DNA from 3 places in the Cellulosimicrobium sp. XJ-DQ-B-000 genome. Region 2 is predicted to be linked to each of the others. Evidence: predicted binding sites of a transcription regulator. Region 2 holds the regulator's gene; each other region holds the start of a gene.
What was found. Region 2 encodes HrcA, which represses chaperone genes, less so after heat shock. Its sites were predicted from a motif close to TTNGCACTCGNNNNNNNCGAGTGCNAA; they were not measured.
Positions count from the first base shown of each region.

Region 1: groES (co-chaperone GroES) is a predicted target of HrcA. The motif match lies at 1,305-1,331, and genes of this name have one in related genera.
Region 3: RDI86_RS01600 (Hsp20/alpha crystallin family protein) is a predicted target of HrcA. The motif match lies at 1,129-1,155, and genes of this name have one in related genera.

Region 1 is NZ_JAVHYN010000001.1:790,080-792,338, forward strand. Features, by position in the region: gene RDI86_RS03860 (MerR family transcriptional regulator) at 1-79, opposite strand, end outside; gene RDI86_RS03865 (WhiB family transcriptional regulator) at 385-675, shown strand; gene groES (co-chaperone GroES) at 865-1,161, opposite strand; gene RDI86_RS03875 (SAM-dependent methyltransferase) at 1,401-2,259, shown strand, end outside.
Region 2 is NZ_JAVHYN010000003.1:222,845-225,103, forward strand. Features, by position in the region: gene RDI86_RS07135 (MFS transporter) at 1-575, shown strand, start outside; gene hrcA (heat-inducible transcriptional repressor HrcA) at 655-1,671, shown strand; gene dnaJ (molecular chaperone DnaJ) at 1,778-2,259, shown strand, end outside.
Region 3 is NZ_JAVHYN010000001.1:334,473-336,731, forward strand. Features, by position in the region: gene RDI86_RS01595 (FHA domain-containing protein) at 1-541, shown strand, start outside; gene RDI86_RS01600 (Hsp20/alpha crystallin family protein) at 549-1,034, opposite strand; gene RDI86_RS01605 (biotin transporter BioY) at 1,373-2,077, shown strand; gene RDI86_RS01610 (class I adenylate-forming enzyme family protein) at 2,098-2,259, shown strand, end outside.

The DNA of each region.
Region 1 (2,259 bases), on a different contig from region 2:
CCCAGGTGCGCAGGGTCGCGGGCGCGACGCCGAGCCGGCGCGCGACGGCGGCGACGGCGAGGCCGGGGGACGAGGTCATGCTCGGTCGGGCTCCCTCGGGGTCGGGGGCGGACCGGACTGAGGTCATGGATCGATTCTGCCGAGCGGGCACCCGTCTCGCCACCTCGTAGAGGTCACAGTCGTGCACCCTTCGCGCCAGACCCGTGCCGTATTTGTTCGCTGCACGCGCAAACGCGCCGGGCGCAGCCGATCGCGTCAGCGCGGCAGGATCAGCCGACGCGGTTGAGCAGACCCGCACCGCTCCACGAGCGGTTCAACCTGCTCGTTCACTTTTTCCTCACAGGGGACTTGAACAACCCTTGCAACGCTTGTAGGTTGTTCGGCATGGCAGAGATCTCGAGGCTCCCCGGGCCCGTCATGGAGCTGTGGGAATGGCAGTACCAGGGTTCGTGCCGCGACGCGGACGACACGTTGTTCTTCCACCCCGAGGGTGAACGCGGCTCGACGCGACGACGGCGAGCGGAGGCCGCGAAGGCGATCTGCCACTCGTGCCCCGTGATGATGCAGTGCCGCGAGCAGTCGCTCCGCGTGCGTGAGCCGTACGGGGTGTGGGGCGGCCTGAGCGAGGACGAGCGCGCCGCCATCCTCGCGGGCGGCGCCCGCCGCACCGGCTGACGCACCCCTCCCCGGGCACCGTCCTCGGTGCCTCCGCGCCACCAGCAGACCTGCACGGCCCCGGTCCGACGTCGTACCGGGCGCGCGTGCGCACGACCCGTGGGACCACCGGTGGGGCGACCGGCCACGGAACGCAGCAGGGCCCCGCGACCGACGGTCGCGGGGCCCTGCTGCTGAACCGGGTCGGCGTCAGCCGACCACCACGGCGAGGATGTCGCGCGCGGACAGGACGAGGTAGTCCTCGCCGCCGTACTTGACCTCGGTGCCGCCGTACTTGCTGTAGATGACCTTGTCGCCGACGGTCACGTCGAGCGGGACGCGGTTGCCGTTGTCGTCGACACGGCCCGGACCGACGGCCAGGACCTCGCCCTCCTGGGGCTTCTCCTTGGCGGTGTCCGGGATGACCAGGCCGGATGCGGTCGTGGTCTCGGCCTCGAGGGCCTTCACGACGATCCGGTCCTCGAGCGGCTTGATGGGGACCGACACGTCGGACCTCCCCTTTCGCGGTGAGAACTGCAACGGATGGGTCGAGCGCACCGGCTGGCCGTCGTCGCGGGTGCCGGACAGCCTGGTCGCACGTGGCGCCGCCTCCGCGAGCGGTGGCGGCACGTCTCAAATCTAGGTCCCGGTTAGCACTCGGTCAAGGCGAGTGCCAACGTCCGCCCTGCGGACGATCCGGGCTCCGGCTGCGCGTGGTCCCCGGCCCCCGTGGAAGGATCGACGCCATGGACGCCGCCACGCTCACCAAGCTGCTCAGCCCCGAGGGCTGGGCCCTGCTCGGCGCGCTCCCGCCGTACGACGAGCAGCAGGCGCTCGTGCTCGCGGCAGGGCTGCGCGCGAAGGGCGTCGACCCGGACCTGGCCGCCGCGGCCCTCACCCAGTCCCGGCTGCGCGCCGCGGCGCACGGCAAGCTCGGCGCGTTCGCCGACGGCATGCTCTTCACGCAGGCGGGGCTGGAGCAGGCGAGCCGGCTCGTCGTCGCGGGCCTGCACGCCCGGCGGTACCAGGAGGCGGGGATCCGGCGCGTCGCGGACCTCACGAGCGGGATCGGCGTCGACGCGCTCGCGTTCGCCGCCGCGGAGCTCGAGGTGCTCGCGACCGACGTCGACGAGCTCACCGCGGCGATCGCGACCGTCAACCTGCGCCACTTCCCCGAGGCCGAGGTGCGCCACGGCGACGGGCTCGCGCTCGACCTGGAGGGCGAGCGGATCGAGGGCGTGTACGCCGACCCGGCGCGCCGCACGCGCGCCGGCACGCGCGTGTTCGACCCGAAGGCCTACGCCCCGCCGCTCGACGCGGTGTGGGCGCTGCGCGAGCGCGTGCCCGCGGTCGGGATCAAGGTCGGCCCGGGCATCCCGCACGCGGGTCTGCCCGAGGACGCCGAGACCGAGTGGGTGTCGGTCGACGGGGACGTCGTGGAGGCCGGGCTCTGGTTCGGCCCGCTGGCGCCCGAGGGACCGGGCCGGTCGGCGCTCGTCCTGTCGTCGTGGACCGGGCCCGACGGGACCGCGCGCACCACGACGCGCCGGATCGCCCACCGCCCGGGCGACGCGGACGTGGTGCCCGAGGTGGGCGCCGTCGGGC
Region 2 (2,259 bases):
GCATCTTCCTCGTCGTCACGCTCTACCTCCAGGACGAGCTGGGGTACACGCCGCTCCAGGCGGGGCTCGTCGGCACGCCGTTCGCGGTCGCGTCGGGCGTGTCGGCGTGGTTCTCGGGCCGCTGGGTCGCGCGCTGGGGCCGCGAGCTCGTCGTCGGCGGCGTCGTGCTCGTGCTCGTGGGGGTGGTCGCGGCGGAGGTCGTCGTGCGCACGCTCGGGGACGACCCGGGCGCCGTCGGCCCGGCGCTCGCGGTCGCGCTGCTCGTCGCGGGCGCGGGCAGCGGCACGGTCATCGCGCCGAACCAGACGCTCACGCTGTCCGAGGTGCCGGTGAGCCGGGCCGGGGTGGCGGGCAGCATGCTGCAGCTCGGTCAGCGCATCGGGTCGGCCGTCGGGATCTCCGTGGTCCTGTCCGTCTACTACGGCGGGCTCGCGAGCGGCGACTCGGCCGCGGACGCGACCGGGCGCGCGCTCCTGGTGACGATCGGCCTCGTCGCGGTCGCGCTCGTCGTCGGCCTCCTCGACCTGCGTTCGCGACGAGCGGAGGACCGCCGGACGGGCCGCGCGGACGCGTAGGATTGGCACTCGGAGGTCGAGAGTGCCGACGCCCGCACGCCCGCCCGGGCGGCGACGGTGCGGCACGCGGGAGGTGGACGTGAGCGAGGAGCGCCGGCTCGAGGTGCTGCGGGCCATCGTCGAGGACTACGTCCTCACGCGCGAGCCCGTGGGGTCGCGCGTGCTCACCGAGCGCCACAGCCTCGGCGTCTCGCCCGCCACGATCCGCAACGACATGGCGGCCCTCGAGGACGCCGGGTACATCGCGCAGCCGCACACGTCCGCGGGCCGGATCCCGACGGACAAGGGCTACCGGCTCTTCGTGGACCGCCTCTCGGGCGTCAAGCCGCTGTCCGCGCCGGAGAAGCGCGCCATCGAGACCTTCCTGTCCGAGGGCGTGGACCTCGACGACGTCATCGCGCGCGCCGGGCGCCTTCTCGCCCAGCTCACCGGCCAGGTCGCCGTCGTGCAGTACCCCTCGCTGAGCCGGTCGGGCCTGCGCCACCTCGAGCTCGTGCCCGTCGGCGAGTCGCGCCTCCTGGTCGTCATCATCACGGACACGGGCCGCGTCGAGCAGCGCACGCTCGAGGTCGCGAGCCTGCCGGACGAGGGGACCCTCGTCGAGGTGCGCGCACGGCTCAACGCCGCGGCCGCGGGCAAGCGCCTCACGGACCTCGCGCCCGGTCTCGCCGCCGTGACCGAGAGCTTCCACCCCGACGACGCCCCGCTCGTCCGCGCGGTGGGCGACCTCGTCGCCCAGACGCTCGCGGAGGAGAGCGAGGAGCGCCTCGTCCTCGCGGGCACGGCCAACCTCGCGCGCGCGGGCATGCGGTTCGAGCACGCGCTGCGCCCCGTCCTCGAGGCGCTCGAGGAGCAGGTCGTCCTGCTCGGGCTGCTCACCGAGATGGCCGCCGAGTCGGGCGTGAGCGTCCGGATCGGTCGCGAGACCCAGCTCGAGGGCCTCGCGGAGACCTCCGTCGTGACGACCGGTTACGGTAACGACGGTGACACGGTCGCGCTCGTCGGCTCGATCGGGCCGACCCGCATGGACTACCCCGGCACCATCGCGGCGGTGCGCGCGGTCGCGCGCTACCTGTCACGGGTGCTCGGCACGTGAGCCCCGCGGTCTCCCCGCCCGCGGCGGGCCCGCTCGACGACCACCCCCGACCCCTCCCGACCGGCCGCGCGCCGGCCTCACGACCCGCACCAGCAGAGAGTGACGTGTGAGCGACTACTACGAGATCCTCGGCGTGGCCCGTGACGCCAGCCAGGACCAGATCAAGAAGGCGTACCGCAAGCTCGCGCGCGAGCTGCACCCGGACGTCGCGGGCGAGGAGGCGGGCGACCGCTTCAAGGACGTCGCGCGCGCCTACGAGGTGCTGTCCAACCCGGAGAAGCGCCAGCAGTACGACCTCGGCGTCGACCCCAGCGCCCCCGGCGGCGGGGGCGGCGGCCCCATGGGCGGCGGGTTCGGCTTCCAGGACATCTTCGAGACGTTCTTCGGCGGCGCCCAGGCGCAGCAGGGCCCGATCCCGCGCGCCCGCCGCGGCCAGGACGCGCTCGTGCGGCTCGACATCGACCTCTCCGAGGCGACGTTCGGCGCGCAGCGCGAGCTCCAGGTCGACACGGCGGTCGTGTGCGGCACGTGCGGCGGCACCTGCTGCCGTCCGGGCACCTCGCCCCGCACGTGCGAGGTGTGCCACGG
Region 3 (2,259 bases), on a different contig from region 2:
CTCCGCACCGCTCGAGGCTCCGGCGTCGATGCCGGCCGCCGGGACGGGCACGGGCGAGCAGCCCGCCGGTGCGTCTGCGGACCCGGCCGGCCCCGCGCCGTCGGGCGCGCACCTGCCGACGCCGCCCGTGCCCGGGCCGGACCAGTGGGTCGTCGAGATCTGGATCGACCCGGACTGGTACGCGGCCCAGCAGCCCGAGGACCCCATGCCGTCGGCGGGCCTGCCGGGGCTGGTCGTGCTGCGCGAGCGCAGCGTGCTCGTGGGGCGCCCGTCGGTCTCGCGCGGCATCCACCCGCAGGTCGACTGCGGCGCGGACACCGGGGTCTCGCGACGGCACTGCCAGCTCAGCACGGACGGGCAGCGCTGGTGGGTCGAGGACCTGCAGTCCTCGAACGGCACCTACGTGAGCCCCGCGGGCGAACCGCTCCCGACGGACCCGATCCCCGCCGGCCAGCGACGCGAGCTGGCCGACGGGGACCGCGTGTACCTCGGGGCGTGGACGCGCCTCGTCGTCCGCAAGGCGCTCCCGGGCGAGGCGTGAGCCGGGCTCAGCCCTCGGACGTCTGAGGCTCGGCCTCGGCCGTGATCTGGGTCGCCGCGCCGCCCGCGCGGTGCGCGACCTCGATCCGGCGGGGCCGGGCCTCCTCGGCCACCGGGATCGTCAGCGTCAGCACGCCGTCCTCGTACGACGCCGTGATCTTGTCGAGCGCCAGGCCGCGCCCCACCGTGAGCTGGCGCGCGTACGTGCCGGACGGCCGCTCCCGGGCGAGCCACTGGACGTCCGGGTCGGTCCGCGGGCTGCGCTCGGCGCGGATGGTCAGCGTGCGGTCCTCGACGGACACGTCGATCGTGCCCGGGTCGACGCCCGGGAGGTCCATCGTCAGCACGTAGTGGTCCCCGGCGCGGAACAGGTCGAGCGGCATGCCGCCCGAGGCCGCCGAGGCGGCGGTCGCGCGGGCGCCGGACGCGAGCTGGCCGACCAGACGGTCCATCGCGTCGAAGGTGCTCGTGAAGGGGTCGGTCATCGCAGCCACACCTCTCACCTCCTCGTCGCACGGTCCCGGACGGTCCGGGACCGGTCGGTGCTCCCGCGAGGCAGGCACCCCGCGGGCGGCTACAGCTCCTGTTTTAGCACTCTCCCCCCGAGAGTGCCAAGAGGTGCGACGAGCCGTGTCGACCGGCCGGGCAGGCCGCGTTGTGCAGCTCCCACACCGACCCCGCACCCGCGCCCCGGCGCGGTTGGAGGATCCCTCCAACGCCTTGTGCGATCCGTGCACGGCGGGCCGCGGAGGTGGTCGCGAGCGCCGTCGCCCGAGGGCCGCCGTCCCGGCCAGAGTGGACACGCCCGACCACCGACACCAGGGAGCCCGCGATGACCGACGCCCGCACGGAGACGCCCGCCGCCACCCCGTCCGCCACGGCGCCCACCGCCCCGGACGCGCCGCGCGGCGCACCGCGGGACGTGCCCGACCGTCGCCGCGGCCGGTTCGCGCTCGACGCCGGCGACGCCGCGCGGGTCGCGACGTTCGCCGCGCTCCTGGCCGCGCTCGGCCTGCCCGGATCGATCGCGCTGTTCGGCAACGCGGTGCCCGTGACGCTCCAGACGCTCGGCGTCATGCTCGCGGGGGCGATCCTCGGCGCGTGGCGCGGTTCGCTCGCCGTCGCGACCTTCCTCGCGCTCGCCGCGGCCGGGCTCCCCGTCCTCGCGGGCGGGCGTGGCGGGCTCGGGGCGTTCGTCGGGCCGTCCGCGGGCTACCTCGTCGGGTTCCTCGCCGGCGCGGCCGTCGTCGGCCTGCTTGTCGACCGGCTCCGGCGCGTCACGTTCGCGCCCGTGCTCCTCGCGTGCGTCGTCGGCGGGATCGCGGTCGTCTACGCCGTCGGCATCCCGGTGCAGGCGCTCGTCACGGGCGTGCCGTTGCCCACGACCGCGCAGCTCTCGCTCGCGTTCCTGCCCGGCGACCTGCTCAAGGCGCTCGCCGCAGCCGCGATCACGGTGGGCGTCGTGCGGGCCTACCCCGCGGCCCGTCCGGTCGGGCGCACCAGCCGCGCCGCGGCCGACGGCCGCCCCGCCTCCTGAACACCTGCGAGAGTGTCCGCGTGCCCGTCGCCCACCAGGTCCTGACGCACGCCGCCGACCCGGCCGCGCGCGACCGTCCCGCCCTGCGCACGCCCGAGCGGTCGCGCACCTACGCCGCGCTCGCCGCGGACGTGCGCGCGGGCGCGACGCACCTGCGCGCGTCGGGTACGCGACCGGGCGAC